DNA from 4 places in the Staphylococcus agnetis genome. Region 3 is predicted to be linked to each of the others. Evidence: riboswitches for the same ligand, from Rfam matches in the RefSeq annotation. Region 3 holds a riboswitch; each other region holds the start of a gene.
The links. A riboswitch is a leader RNA that binds a small molecule or an ion and turns the genes downstream of it on or off. The one in region 3 is predicted to bind S-adenosylmethionine.
Positions count from the first base shown of each region.

Region 1: it holds a riboswitch for S-adenosylmethionine, as region 3 does, so the genes downstream of both, GJE18_RS09495 (Na+/H+ antiporter NhaC family protein) here and metX (homoserine O-acetyltransferase MetX) in region 3, are expected to answer to the same signal.
Region 2: it holds a riboswitch for S-adenosylmethionine, as region 3 does, so the genes downstream of both, GJE18_RS08630 (M20 family metallopeptidase) here and metX (homoserine O-acetyltransferase MetX) in region 3, are expected to answer to the same signal.
Region 4: it holds a riboswitch for S-adenosylmethionine, as region 3 does, so the genes downstream of both, metK (methionine adenosyltransferase) here and metX (homoserine O-acetyltransferase MetX) in region 3, are expected to answer to the same signal.

Region 1 covers NZ_CP045927.1:1,843,897-1,847,923, reverse strand. Annotated here, with positions in the region: gene GJE18_RS09500 (amidohydrolase) at 1-1,066, shown strand, start outside; SAM riboswitch class I at 1,119-1,215, shown strand; gene GJE18_RS09495 (Na+/H+ antiporter NhaC family protein) at 1,308-2,606, shown strand; gene GJE18_RS09490 (SRPBCC family protein) at 2,865-3,374, shown strand; gene GJE18_RS09485 (hypothetical protein) at 3,532-4,027, opposite strand, start outside.
Region 2 covers NZ_CP045927.1:1,689,704-1,693,730, reverse strand. Annotated here, with positions in the region: gene GJE18_RS08645 (pyrimidine-nucleoside phosphorylase) at 1-272, shown strand, start outside; gene GJE18_RS08640 (DoxX family protein) at 282-635, shown strand; gene GJE18_RS08635 (S-ribosylhomocysteine lyase) at 1,020-1,490, opposite strand; SAM riboswitch class I at 1,720-1,830, shown strand; gene GJE18_RS08630 (M20 family metallopeptidase) at 1,922-3,106, shown strand; gene ldmS (L-aspartate--L-methionine ligase LdmS) at 3,107-4,027, shown strand, end outside.
Region 3 covers NZ_CP045927.1:2,444,152-2,448,178, reverse strand. Annotated here, with positions in the region: gene GJE18_RS12095 (AzlC family ABC transporter permease) at 75-767, shown strand; gene GJE18_RS12090 (AzlD domain-containing protein) at 764-1,093, shown strand; SAM riboswitch class I at 1,152-1,253, shown strand; gene metX (homoserine O-acetyltransferase MetX) at 1,327-2,292, shown strand; gene GJE18_RS12080 (DUF2232 domain-containing protein) at 2,632-3,537, shown strand; gene GJE18_RS12075 (DHH family phosphoesterase) at 3,549-4,027, shown strand, end outside.
Region 4 covers NZ_CP045927.1:1,393,237-1,397,263, forward strand. Annotated here, with positions in the region: gene GJE18_RS06895 (aldo/keto reductase) at 1-608, opposite strand, end outside; gene GJE18_RS06900 (nuclease-related domain-containing protein) at 822-1,730, opposite strand; gene metK (methionine adenosyltransferase) at 1,819-3,018, opposite strand; SAM riboswitch class I at 3,123-3,236, opposite strand; gene pckA (phosphoenolpyruvate carboxykinase (ATP)) at 3,450-4,027, shown strand, end outside.

The sequences.
Region 1 (4,027 bases), 600 kb from region 3:
TTCTAATGAAGAGTTTCAAACAACTAAAAGATTAAAAGCGATATTACGAGATATGGATGTGTCAATTTTGGATGTTCCACTTCAAACAGGTTTGATTGCAGAAGTAGGGCAAGGTGATTCAATGATTGCGATACGGTCTGATATTGACGCACTTCCAATCCATGAACAAGCGACTGTTGCATTTAAATCGCGTACTGAGGGCGTGATGCATGCGTGCGGTCATGATATTCATATGGCGAGTGTACTTGGCACAGTGGAACGACTTAAAACGATGGAATCTAAATTAAATGGTCGTGTGCGTATCATCTTTCAAGCTTCTGAAGAACTCGGGTTTGGTGCAAACCGTGTAGTGGAAACAGGTGTCTTAAATGGTGCAAAAGCCATCTTAGGATTTCATAATGATCCAACTTTAAAAGTAGGTCAGTGGCGCTCTAAAATTGGAATCATGACATCAAATGTTGATCGCTTTAAAATTATCGTTCATGCTAAAGGAGCCCATGCGGCCATGCCGCAAGATGCTAAAGATCCGAGTATCATCGTGGCACAATTGATTCAAAGTTTTCAAAGTATTGTGAGTCGTAATATTGCTCCCTACGAGGAAGCAGTGGTAACTATTGGTCAAATTCACAGTGGACAGACATGGAATGTCATTCCTGATCATGCAATCGTAGAGGGAACTGTACGTACATTTGACCATGACACACAGCTTAAAGTTGAAACACGTATGAAACAAATTTGCAAAGGTGTTGCTACACAATTTGACACTAAGATTGATTTAGAGTATCTCAAAATAACTAAAGCTGTTAATAATGAAGAGGCGCTCCATAAGCTCGCAGTTCAAGCCGCTAAAGAAGCGGGCTATGATGTTGCGGAGTTGGTGCGTCCACTGACAATAGGAGAAGATTTTTCGGGTTATCAGGCGATAGCACCAAGTTATTTTGCTATGATAGGCTCCGAAAGTGACTATCCTTTACATCATCCGTTATATCAACCAGATGAACGTATTTTTGAAAATGTCACAGACTATTTCGTAAATGCCATTCAACTCATTTTGAAATCATCATAGAGATTGACGAATTACAAAATTTCATGTAAAGTTTAACAGTAAAATTAAATACTTCATATCAAGAGAAGTGGAGGGACTGGCCCTTTGAAACTTCGGCAACATGGTCATGCGTGTGCCAATTCCAGAAGCTTTGAGGCTGAAGATAAGAAGTTCGGGAAACGATATCAGGTCAAGCCCTAATAGTATGTATGCGCATGATGTACTATTAGAGTTTGACCTTAATTTTTGTGAGGAGAAAAAAATGTCTACAGATTTTAAAGATAAAATGAATGGTTGGGCTTTACTACCTTTAGTTGTATTTATTTGTATATTTTTAGGCGCAGGTATAATTACGAAAGATTTTACATTTATGCCACTCAATGTAGCAGCAATTATTGGTGTAATTATGGCGCTATTGATGAACCGAAAAGAAAATTTTGCGCACAAAGTTGAAGTGTTCGCAAAAAGTGCTGGTCATCCTAATATTATTTTAATGATGTTTATTTTTATATTAGCAGGTGCTTTTTCTAAAACTGCTGAAAAAATGGGCGGTGTTGAATCTATTGTCAATTTTGGATTGTCGATGATTCCACAAAATTTATTGATAGTAGGGTTGTTTATTATTTGTATGTTTGTTTCGATATCGATGGGAACATCGGTTGGAACAGTGGCAGCGATAGCGCCTGTAGGATTTGGGTTGAGTCAAGCGACAGACATTCCAGCTGCATTAGCGATGGCTACTGTGGTAGGTGGTGCGATGTTTGGCGATAATTTATCGATGATTTCTGATACGACCATTGCGGCAGTGAGAACGCAACGTACACAAATGGCAGATAAATTTAAAGTGAATTTTCGTATCGTTTTACCGGGTGCGATGATTACAATCATCATTTTATGGGTACTTACACTCGGTAACCACGTTAATCATGGACAAAGTTATGATTACAATTTTATTAAAATCATCCCTTATTTACTTGTATTGATATTAGCTTTAATAGGCATTAATGTCGTGCTCGTATTGTTAGGTGGGATTTTACTATCTGGAATAATTGGCATTGCTGACGGTTCGTTTAATTTAGCAGGGTTTTTAAAAGCTGCTTCAGAAGGTATAGTGGGGATGGAAGATATTGCAATCATCGCGCTCTTAATTGGTGGAATGATAGGACTTGTTGAGCATAATGGTGGGATTAATTGGCTATTGCACAAAGTGAAAAGTAAAATTAAATCACGTAGAGGCGCAGAATTTGGTATTGCAAGTCTCGTAAGTGTGGCGGACATTTCTACTGCAAATAATACGATTTCTATTATTATGTCAGGTCCATTAGCGAAAGATATCGCTGATGAATATGAAATCGATCGACGTAAATCGGCCAGCATTTTAGATATTTTTGGTAGTGCATGGCAAGGTTTTATCCCTTATAGCCCACAGCTGATTGCAGCAGCAGGTGTTGCGGGTATTTCACCTGTGATGTTAGTCCCATATTCTATTTATCCAGTAATGTTAGCTTTATGTGGGATTGTAGCCATCATCTTTAACTTACCAAGACTTAAAAGCAAATAGTATGTATATAAATGGCTAAAGGGTATAATGAAGGAATATAGTGAGATTGCAACGATAACAGTTCATAGTGCAGTGATAATGGTACACCTTCTATTAGATGAGAAGATAGTGTCACTCAATCTCTAGATGGGAGACTTTTAAGCACGATACAATGTTTATAATACTATGATGCTTACACATTTTAGTAAGATATGGTAATGAATCATAAATAGGATGTTTAATGATAGAGAAAAAGGTTTTAAAGTGAGGAGAATCGCCATGAATAATACGCATAATGAACGGGTCGAAGTTAAAATAGTTCGATTATTAAAAACTTCACCTGAGTTTGCTTATCAAGCTTGGACAGATCCTGAAATGTTGCGTCACTGGTTTATGACTACATCAAGATCGAATAAAACAATCGAAAGTGATGTGACAGAAGGGGGTCACTATTTAATTATTGACCAACGCCAAGGTAAAAAAATACGTGTAGAAGGTACTTATCAAACATTAATTCCAGGAGAACACCTTTGTTTAACGATTCAAATGCCTGATTTCAGTGATCAACAAGATGATATCAATGTGTACTTCGAAGAACGCAGTCCGGGCATTACACAAATGACATTTTTCTACAAAAGTGAAGTGCCTAAAGAAAGACGTTTAACGCAACTTGAATATAAACAAAAAAAGAAAGAATATCATGATAGTACTGTACACGGTTTTGAAAATATGTTTGATACGATGCAGCGGTATATTGAAGAACAAACACTCAATGAATCAGGGCAGTAGCCTCGAGTTCAACATAAAACCTGCAAAATTCTGGAGAATGAATTTTGCAGGTTTTAAAAATTTTAAAGTCAATGCTTGATCGTGATTACCATCGTGTATTTAAAAAGATTCATCATTGGCAAATCGTCTATATTATTTAATTTAAAGCTCAAAACTTTTATGAGATACGCGTAATATGAGATTGTGGATGTGACGGCGCGTATGCTTGATAGATATCAATATGGTGACACGCTAATAGACTTAACATTGTGCCTGCTTCTTCAAGTGTTGATGTTAAAGTTAAAATATTTTTACGTATAGTATATTTTAATTGTAGCGTTGTACCATGGTGAAGAATATCAATGACTTTATCTTTAATAAATGGGTCTGTTAAGCCATCAATGTAAAATTCAAAACGACGCTCTGTCAATGCGAGTTGATCAAAAGGTATCAATTCTTGTTCAAATTTTGAACGAATCACTTGATAAATAACATAGTGATGGAATCCTAAAAAGCTCAGCAAATAGGGCAATGTCTGTTTTTGAATATGTACACGAAGTACATACGTTTTCTGAGTCTTAATAAATTCGTGTTGAAGTGGAGAAGGTAGATTCACATGTTTTAACAATTGACTTAATTGAGCTCGATGTTTGCGTCGATTTAACTCAGAGATA
Region 2 (4,027 bases), 750 kb from region 3:
GTGTTGTTTCTGAAATGGTAGCAAATGAAATTGGTATAGCATCAATGATGTTAGGTGCAGGGCGTCAAACTAAAGAAGATGACATTGATTTAGCTGTCGGACTGGTACTTCATAAAAAAATTGGTGATAAAGTTGAAGAGGGAGAATCTTTACTCACAATTCATGCTAATCAAGAAGATGTTGAAGCGGTTAAACAAAAATTATATGACAATATTACAATTTCTGATTCTGCAGAAACGCCAAAATTGATTTATAAAGTAATTACGGAGTAGTGATTGATTATGAAGCGATTTCAACGCGTTGTATTTGGCATTTTATTTGTGTTCATAGGGATTTTACACTTTGCGCGTGAAACGACATTTCGCAAAATTGTACCCCATTATTTACCATTCCGTAAAGCGGCGGTCCTCATTACTGGTGTGTGCGAAATCGTTTTTGGAATTGGCTTATTCATACGTCGTCCGAGTTATGTATTTAAACATATCATGATTGCTTTTTTATGGGCTGTACTACCCGCAAATATTTATATGGCTCGACATATCGACAAAATAGAAGGCCTCCAATTGCCAAAATCGTTATTATATCTTCGTATCCCGTTACAGTTTCAGTTAATGAAATGGATACGTCATTTATAATTAAGTGGATGAAACTCAAGTATTTCACATTTAATTGTTTCAACACTTTGCTTTTCTAGGTGTCTTACTTCATAATGGATGTTTGGTTTCAGATTGATGCCTCAGCAGTCTCGGTTAAGTAAGCAATCAAAGTAATGTTATCATTCTCTTACTTTTGCTCTTATAGATTAAATTAAGAAACATAAATGAATAACAGGCAACGAAGTTCTCATGTATGCATGAATTTTGTTGCCTGTTTTGTTATACAGGATTGTGATGTTTCAACCCTTATTTATATGATTTAATGAATTTTCGCTAAGGGAGATGCTTGTCTATTCTCCATGCACCGCACCTTAATCATTAAATAGGCTTTAAAAGAAAGTGACAAGTGAAATCAATATAAGATTATTTACCTTCTCCAAATACATCATGCCATTGATGACGCTTATCTAAAAATGCTTGCGCAATAGTTTTTGCTCCTTCAAGAGAATGGCTAGCTGCCCAACCACATTGTACTTCATTACACGCTGGGACCTCATTAGCATTTAAAACGTCATGAATCGTGTTTTCAATAATATTTAATACATCATCGTAATCTTTATGGTTAATAAATGACACATAAAAACCTGTTTGGCATCCCATTGGACTTAAATCTACGACTTTGTCTGAATGATTACGAATATTTTCAGCCATTAAATGTTCGAGACTGTGTAAACCTGGCATGTCCATATGTTCTTTATTTGGCTGTTTGAAACGAATATCATACTTGTAAATGTCATCTCCATTTTCCCCTTGCATTTTACCTGCAAGGCGTACATATGGTGCAACTACTTTTGTGTGATCTAAATTAAAACTTTCTACGTTCATTTTTGGCATATTGACATCCTCCTTTATTATTTTCATTTTAACATAACTTTCATTGTATCAAAGGGGGATGCCTTTTCATTGAATGAAGGAATGAGACCGAACCTATTTATAAAGGGGGATGACGATGAGAATGATGCCTTAATTGGGTATGTGACATAACAGTGAGAAATTGTGTAAATAATAAAAATAGCATGACAAATCAGTCGATTTCCGATAAAATGAGTACTAATTAAATAACAATTTATCAAGAGTGGTGGAGGGAATTGGCCCTACGAAGCCCTGCAACCTCATCGAGTAACGATAAAGGTGCTAAATCCAACAATAGCATTTGACTATTGATAGATAAATGACATACAAATGGTTATCAACGTTTGATGTGCGTCTATTAATAGACTTACATCACGTATGATAACTTTTTGTTTTTGAAGGGAGAAATTACTTTGGTATCAGTAAGACAGCGCATTTTAGATTATATAGACAATCATCGCTTACATTATTTAGATATGAGTCACCAAATACATGATCGACCAGAATTAGGGAATGAGGAATTATTTGCGTCGCGTCTTTTAATAGACCAATTATCAACGCACGGTTTTAATATTGAAAAGGATATTGCAGGCCACTCAACAGGCTTTATCGCATCCTATGAGGCAAAAGAGCCGGGACCAACGATAGGGTTTTTGGCAGAGTATGATGCCTTGCCGGGATTAGGTCATGCGTGTGGACATAATATTATAGGGACCGCTAGTGTACTTGCAGGTATCGCGCTCAAACAAGTGATTGATGAACTAGGAGGCAGTGTCATTGTTTTTGGGTGTCCGGCTGAAGAAGGTGGCGAAAACGGTAGCGCAAAAGCATCTTACGTCAAAGAGGGGATTTTTGATGATGTGGATATTGCGCTGATGATTCATCCAGGAAACGACACGTATCCGACGATTCATACGCTTGCTGTAGATGTATTAGATATCCAGTTCTATGGCAAGAGTGCACATGCATCTGAAAATGCAGAAGATGCTAAGAATGCTTTAGATGCAATGCTCAGCTTTTTTAATGGTATAGCACAATTAAGACAACACATTCATAAATCAGAACGTGTCCATGGCGTCATTTTAGACGGTGGTAAAGCGGCGAATATCATTCCTGATTATACACATGCACGTTTTTATACACGTGCAACGACGAGGAAATCTCTCGATATATTAACAGAACGCGTGCATCAAATTGCAAAAGGCGCAGCCATTCAAACAGGTTGTAATTATGAGTTTGGACCGATTCAAAATGGGGTAAACGAATTTATCAAATCACCACAACTTGATGCTTTATTTGAACGTTATGCAACAGAATTAGGGGAAGAAGTCAGTCATGATGATTTTGGTTATGGTTCGACTGATACAGGTAATGTGAGCCATGTAGTGCCTACGATTCATCCACATATTAAAATAGGACCGCGTAGCTTAGTTGGTCACACACATCGATTTAGAGAAGCAGCAGCAAGCCCTATGGGAGATAAGGCGTTAATTAAAGGTGCGAAAATTATTGCATTAATGGGAGCAAGTATACTTCAAGATTATGATTTGTTAGCCACAATTCAAAAGGAACATCAATTATTAAGGGAGAAATTATAAATGACTGACCATCTACGTTTAAAATTGGGAGACTTATACGCTGATGATATCGTATATACATCACGTCCATCTTATATTTCTAATCCATGGTTAGAACCAGACGAGCATCAATCGAATTTTTTAACAGGACGAGAATTATTGATTGCTGATATGCCAGTCATTGTACATGAGGCCAGTGTTACTGATAAATTACAAATTTTGTTTAATTATGTGAATCAAACGATACCGAACAATATTTATACATTCAAAGATAAAGAAAGTTATGAACAGTTATTAAAACAACTTACTGAACAAGATCAAAAGCGCATTTATACACAGTATGTGCATGGTGAAGATTTAATACACCGTACACGCTATGCGATGAATAAGCAGATGTTTGTTGATTTAAATACTAAGGCAAGGATTCCTGAATGGACAGAAGGTAAATATCTACCTAAAAGAGAGGTGGTAGATATTGAGATGCTTCATCATGCTTTAGAACATTGGACACTACCTCTTGTTTTAAAACCTGGAGATGATTTACCTACTGCAGGTGGGTATGGCGTGATGATATGTTATAATCAATCAGATTTAGATGAAGCAGTAGCACGTATTGACAATGCGAAAGAAGCCACACAAACTATCATTATTGAACAATGTGTGGAAGCTAAAGAAAATTACTGTGTGCAATATGCCGTACACCCTGATAAAGGTATTGTTTACCTAGGGGCAGCCAAACAGTTAACGAATGCTTATGGATTTTATAATGGTAATACTAATGCTATACATGTACCTCAAGCAGTCATTGATGCAGGATTTGAAATTATGAAAATTGGTGGAGATAAAGGATTTATAGGTGTTGCGGGGTTTGATTTACTTGTTGATAAAGAAGAGGACATTTATGCGATTGATTTGAATTTTAGACAAAATGGTTCAACAAGT
Region 3 (4,027 bases):
CTCAGACTAACCTTATAGTAATTTTTATTGATTTATACTAAAATAGTCTTAATTTTAAGGAGGGGTGAGGTGCAATGGCTTACAATTCGTTTAGGCAAGGTGTCAAAGATTGTATTCCTACGTTGCTCGGTTATGCGGGTGTTGGTTTTTCTTTCGGTATCGTAGGTATTGCATCTGGCTTCAGTATTTTAGACATCGCGTTACTATCTATACTTGTTTATGCAGGTGCTGCTCAGTTTATCATTATTGCATTAATGGCTGTTCAAACGCCTATATGGATTATTGTACTCACAGCACTTGTCGTTAACAGTCGTATGTTTTTATTAAGTATGACTCTCGCCCCAAACTTTAAAGCGACATCTTTACCTCATCGTATAGGTATCGGATCGTTATTAACGGATGAGACATTTGGTATCGCAATTACACCACATACAAAAGGAGCCGTAATCGGGAGACGTTGGATGCATGGCATCAATATAACAGCTTACATATTTTGGATTTTTGTATGTATTCTTGGTGCGTTACTTGGTGATATCTTTTCGAATCCTGAGGCGTTAGGATTGGATTATGCGATTATCGCCATGTTTATTTTCCTTATGTTAAGTCAATTTGAAGGTCTTACGAAACCAAAGTTACATCTCTATTTAAAATTGGTATGTATTGTCGTTATACAAATGATGGTACTCAGTCTTGTAATGCCATCTTATATCGCCATTTTAATTACATCAATGGTTACTGCTGCAATAGGGGTGGTGATGGACCGATGACAATGTATATTCTTTGGACGATTATTCTATCTGGTATAGGCACGTTATTATTACGTATTACGCCTTTCATCGCAATCGCACAATTACAACTTTCTGAAAAAGTCATTCAATGGTTATCTTTTATACCAATTACATTGTTTGCTGCCTTAGTTGTCGATGGATTAATTATTCAAGAAAGTGGTCACTTTGGATTTCGCTTAAACTGGATTTATGTATTCGCAGTTATACCAACACTCCTCGCTACTTTGATATCAAGGAGTTTAACCATTGCTGTTATTATAGGTATGGTAAGTGTTGCATGTTTAAGACTTATTCTACCTCTGTAAACATTTGCATGAATATTCTGAATACGTTATGATATGAATTAATGAATTGAATACTGAAAGCTTATTAAGAGAAGTTGAGGGATTTGGCCCTGTGATGCTTCAGCAACCACTTAGTGATAAGTACGGTGCTACAACCAACGAATGTTTCGAGTGATAAGTCAATGATTAACATGAGTTGTATTGCCGTACAGACGGTAGTACAACTTTTTTGTTTAGAGGGAGGGCATGCTAAATTGACACATTATACAGTAGATACACTGCATTTAGGTGAATTTAAAACAGAATCAGGTGAAATGATTCAAGATTTAAAATTGAGATATGAACATGTAGGATATCGAGGACAACCTCTGGTATTAGTATGTCACGCATTAACAGGAAACCATTTAACTTATGGTACAGAAGATAACCCTGGATGGTGGCGTGAAATTATTGATGGCGGCTACATGCCGTTACATGATTACCAATTTTTAACATTTAATGTGATTGGAAGTCCATTTGGATCTAGTTCGCGGCTAACAGATTCACAATTCCCTTCGAGGTTAACAATCCGTGATATCGTTTGTGCTATTGAATTAGGATTACAAGCGCTTCAATTTGAAACGATAGAAGTGTTGATAGGCGCCTCTCTCGGTGGTATGCAAGTACTAGAACTCTTGTATAACCAAAAATTTAAAGTGAAAAAGGCAGTCATTCTGGCTTCAACCGTAAAAACGTCTTCTTATTCACGCGCATTTAATGAAATCGCACGTCAAGCGATACATTTAGGAGGAAGGGAAGGCTTAAGTATTGCGAGACAATTAGGTTTTTTAACCTACCGGTCGTCTAAAAGTTATGAAGCGAGATTTACGCCGGATGAAGTAGTAACCTATCAAAAGCATCAAGGTGATAAATTCAAAACATCTTTTGATTTGAAGTGTTACCTCACACTGCTAGATGTGTTAGATAGTCACAATGTATTTCGAGGGCGTCAAAACGTTGAACACGTTTTTCGTTCGTTAGATACAAAGGTGTTAACGATGGGATTTACTGATGATTTACTCTATCCCGATGATCAAGTCGCGGCGATAGGGGATTATTTTAAATATCACCGTCATTTTTTTGTACCAGACAATGTGGGACATGATGGCTTTTTGTTAAATTTCAATGATTGGGCACCTTATTTGTACCACTTCTTAGAACTTTCAAGATTTAGACGCTAAATTTAGACGAATATGTTACATTTTTGTTATAATCATGTAAATGAGATACACGTTGATGAGCTGTATTTGAGTTATGATAACTGAAATACAACTTACCTATTGTTTGTATTAAGCAGAACACGATATAAAGAAAGACAATGTGTAGGAGCTATCTCAAAACTATTTTAAATGTGTATTGGCGAAGGTTTAAAATTTACTTTAAAAATAAAGATAAAAAACGGATGTTACGTGATTTTATTCGTAATATGAAACTATAATTCGAACGCATGACGTCTGTTGTAAACCACTCTCAAAGCCTGTAAAATAGTGACTATAAATTTAAGTTTGGAAGTGGCATTATTGTTTTCGAAAATTAAACCTAAAGACACCATATTAGGCACCATTGCATTAATTTTGGTTGCTTTAGTGATGCATTTTATACCTATATTGGGAGTAATTGTTATATTTTTTGCACCGCTTCCAGGAATTATTCTTTGGTATCGTTCTAAATATTCTTTTGGCATTGCTGCGCTGGTTTCAATTATGGTTGCAACCATCACGGGAAGTTTATTTGTGCAAACCTTTATGATTATTTTACTTCTTGCAAGTTTAATCATTAGTCAATTATTACTGATTAAAGCGTCAAAAGAACGCATTTTATATGTCGTCTCATTTGTCACAAGTTTAGTGACATTAGGCGTAATGATTTTTCTACAAAGTATTAAGAAACTGCCTTATGCGCACGAATTAATTGAACCATACAAAATCGTTGTAGATGAAACGATTCGTATGCAAAACTTAGATGCGCAATCGGCAAAAATCTTAGAAGCATCTGTACAACAAATGGCCGTTCAAATGCCAAGTTTTATTGTGATAAGCATAACGTTATTTTTTATGTTGTCATTACTCATTATGTTTCCGATATTGCGTCAATTTAAAGTGGCCACACCCGTGTATCGCCCTTTATATTTATGGCAATTAAGAAAATCTATTTTTATCATCTATGCCATTGCGTTATTAGTTAGCATTGTGACAGAACCTTCAACGACTGCGAATAGCATCAGTCAAAACTTTATTATTGTGCTTGGTTTCTTGCTTGTCATCCAAGGTTTAAGTTTTATTCATTATGCTTGCTCTATAAAAAAATTTCCAATAGGTGTTTCAGTTTTACTCATAATTATAGGCATCATCGCTTATCCGTTAACACGACTCATTGGTTTACTAGATTTAGGATTGAATTTAAAAAGCATGCTTAAAAAACGTTAAGAGGTGACAAAATGAAACGTCAGTCGGTAAAGAAATCGTTACTCCTCCCTTTTATATTCATTACATTAATGGCAATAGCGAGTGTCGGTGTGAGCTTTTTCTTTAGTGTGTTGTACGGGTTTATTGCTGCGATTACGTTATTTATCGTATTGATTATTTGTGTTTTTCTATTTAGATGGATTTTTAAACGATTTGATACTTATTTAGATGATTTAAGTGGCAAGGTAACGTTAGCAAGTGATCGCGCTATCAAAAATATGCCTATAGGTATCATAGTATTAAATCAACATGATCAAATTGAGTGGATGAACAAATTCTTAACGGAACGTACAGAGCGGAACGTTATTTCTGATCCAATTAACGAAGTATATCCGAATATTTTAAAACAGCTTGAAAAAGCAAAAGAAATAGAAATTATGAATAACGGCTATACCTATCGCGTTAAATATTCAAAAGATGAAGGTATTTTGTATTTTCTCGATGTTTCAGA
Region 4 (4,027 bases), 1.1 Mb from region 3:
GAATCATCAGATAAAATTTGCGCATTCATTAATGGAGACCAAGATTCCATTCTAATATTTTGAGCTTCAAGGTACGCTTTTAAGTTTTCTTGTGTTAAATAAGGATGAAATTCGACTTGATTAATGACGGGTTTAATTGAAGTTTCTGATAATAGTTGATCCATATGTTCAATATTAAAGTTACTGACCCCAATATTTTTAACTTTACCCGCTTTGTATAAGTCTTCCATCCCCTTCCATGTGTCAATCATTACTGTGTCATCTAGACCTGGCCAATGTACCAAATACAAATCTAAATAATCTAGACCTAATGACTTTAAAGATCTTTCATAAGCCGCTTCAACGTTGTGACGACCGTAATCTTGTAACCATAATTTAGAAGTTATAAATAAATCCTCTCGCTGAAGATGAGATGTAGCGAGTGCTTCTTTAATGCCTTCTCCTACTTTTTCTTCATTGTTATAAATCATTGCGGTATCAATACTACGATATCCATGCAAAATGGCATGTTTAACCGCTTCTTTGGCTGTATCATCGTTTTGTACTCGAAAAACACCTAATCCAATTTGAGGCATCTCATTACCATTGTAAAATGTTACATTATTCATCATCTTCACCCTTTCTTTATTTAAATTAATCATAACGAAGGTTAAAACATACGTAAATTTTTTTGTCTTATTCTTAATAAAACACATGACCTACACTTGTAACAGTAGAATCAAAATAAGAGTAGGACACTTAATGCCCTACTCTTTCGCCTAGCCTATTATTTAATTGATTTAACATACATTGAAATTAAACTAGAAAGGCGACTGCACAATCTAATTAAATGATTCAATTTCGTCCATAATTGCTTGCAAATCATTCACATCATATTGAATGCGTCCGTGGAAAACAAACTTATTAAAGAACTCATCAAGTTGTGCAGGTCCGACTAATACTTTAGTTCCACTTTGTGAAGCATAATTTGAAATAGTGATGTCACCATCATGTCTTGGATTAAAATAAAGAATTGCTGTTGGCGCATATTTAAGGTTTAGCTTTTGTTGCAATGTCGTTGCCAGCTTTTCAATTGATTCAAGTTGAGACGTATAATCTACTACTGAAAGCGCTTGTCTCTCTTCATTTTGATCAAGTACAATCGTTTGAGGAGATTGTCCATCTAAATTTAACGTTTTAAATACGTGTTCCATCATAGGATTGTCTTTAAATTGATTTTGACTGACACCCTGGTATACATGTCCTTTTAACAATTCTGAATCAATAATATAGAGACCTGTACGTGTCAATACAAGATGACTAATTCGCGTAATGTCTTCTAAAGTGTTAGTTGGCATAAAGATATTCGCCATGATATGCATATCTTCAGGACGAATACGCTTTTCTTTAACTAGACGTTCTCTAATTCCCAATAAGCGCATATCAGTAATATATTCACTATCATTTTTTGAGAATAATTTTAATGCATCGATTTCACGATTTTTTGATGACAACATAGAGTCATATTGCTCTTTATGACGCGTATCTGATTTTTTCTTTTCAATACGTGCTTTTTCAAGAGCTTCCTTATGCTCATGATTTAATTTTTCTTCTTTAGATTGAAACTGATTCGAATACGTTTCTTTCACTTTTTTCTTACTGCGCAAGGCAAAGAGAAACATGATTAGAAACAAAAGTGCGAGGGCACTCGCAACGATTAACCCAATTTGAATGGGATCTAATTGTGACATGAACAATTACCTACCTTTTCTTCATTTGCTTTATTATCATCATTATATAAAAAAGCGAATCAAATCGCGAATCTTAATTAAGAAAACTTTATTTTAATGCTTCTACTGATTGTTTAAGAATATCGATCTTATCCGTTTTTTCCCATGGAACATTAATATCATTGCGTCCAAAATGACCATATGCAGCAGTTTGTTTGTAAATAGGACGTTGTAAGTCTAACATTTTAATAATCCCAGCAGGTCGTAAATCAAAGTTTTGTCTTACCGCTTCAATGAGGATACTTTCTGAAACTTTGCCTGTCCCAAACGTGTCGATTGAAATAGATACAGGCTGCGCGACACCAATTGCATATGCAATTTGGACTTCACATTTATCTGCTAGGCCTGCAGCGACAATGTTTTTAGCTACATAGCGTGCAGCATACGCAGCAGAACGGTCTACTTTTGTCGGATCTTTACCCGAAAATGCACCGCCACCATGGCGCGCATAACCGCCGTAAGTATCAACGATAATCTTGCGCCCTGTAAGACCTGCATCCCCTTGAGGACCACCGATAACAAAACGGCCTGTAGGATTGATAAAGAACTTTGTATCCTCATCGATTAACTTTTTATCTACTGTAGGATAAATCACATGTTTCTTTAAATCATCTTGAATATCTTTTAATTCAATATCTTCATGATGTTGTGATGAAATAACGATAGTATCAATACGTTTTGGTTGATTGTTTTCATCATATTCAACAGTAACTTGAACTTTACCGTCTGGTCTTAAATAACTTAACGTACCATCTTTACGCACCGTTGTTAAGCGTTTAGACAATTTATGAGACAAATCAATTGGTAATGGCATAAATGTATCTGTTTCGTTAGTGGCATAACCAAACATTAATCCTTGATCGCCAGCACCCGTATTTAGAACCTCATCTTGATTATCTTCACGATATTCTAAAGCGCGATCCACACCTTGTGCGATATCTGGCGATTGTTCATCGATTGCTGTAAGCACTGACATTGTTTTGTAGTCATAACCATATTTTGCACGCGTATAGCCGATTTCTTTAACCGTTTCGCGCACAACTTTAGGAATATCTACATATGTACATGTTGTGATTTCACCAGCGATTAACGCCATCCCCGTCGTAACAGTCGTTTCACATGCTACACGCGCATTAGGGTCACCTTTCAAAATTTCATCTAAAATCGCATCAGAAATTTGATCGGCAATTTTATCTGGATGTCCTTCAGTAACTGATTCTGAAGTAAATAAGCGTCTATTGTAAGTCATATTAAGCTCCTTTAAATTTTATTACGAAGTTCTCTCTGTGACTGAGCCAATAAAAAAAGCCTTTCACACTATAAAATAGAGAGAAGGCCTTTAACGTCCATTCGCTCTTATCGTTCAGACTATATATGTCTGCAAACGGTTTGGCACCTTTCTTCTATTGAAAGAAGAGGTTGCTGGGTTTCATTGGGTCCATGTCCCTCCACCACTCAGGATAAGAGAATCCGTTAGTCCTATATTACATAAATTTTTTAATAGTGTCAATTCAGTTTCGTCTTATGTTACACAAATATAAAAGCGATTTAACAACCTAATTATTTTACTATTTTTCTCTCCAAATTACCTAATTTTGGTATGGATTATGAAATCAATGTGTTATACTCTTGAATTGTAAAGGCTTACATTGCCGAAACAACTATTGGAGGGATAAAATCATGTCGTTTGACACACAAGCAATTGACGCTTTAAAAGACAAGCCTTCATCTCATTTTCAACTTACAACAACAGAACTTTATAACAAAATATTAAAACGAGACGAAGCTGAATTAACAGAACTCGGGGCCATCAATGCAAAAACGGGCGTTTATACTGGACGTTCTCCAAAAGATAAATATATTGTAGACAATCCTCAAGTAAAAGATGATATTGATTGGGGCACAATTAATCAACCTATTTCAGAGGAAAAGTTTTTAAACTTATACTATCAAGTGATTGATTATTTGGACAGTAAAGATGAGATATTTGTTTTCAATGGTTATGCAGGTAGTGATAAAGATTCACAGCTCGATTTAACAGTCGTCAATGAGTTTGCGTGGCATAACTTATTTGCACAAAATTTATTTATCAAACCAAACTCTAAAGAAGAGGCTGCAAAAATAAAAGCTGATTTTACGATTATTTCTGCACCTACATTCAAAGCAAATCCAGAAAAAGATGGCATTCGTTCAGAAACCTTTGTAATCATTTCGTTTAAGCATAAAACGGTTTTAATCGGGGGCACGGAATATGCAGG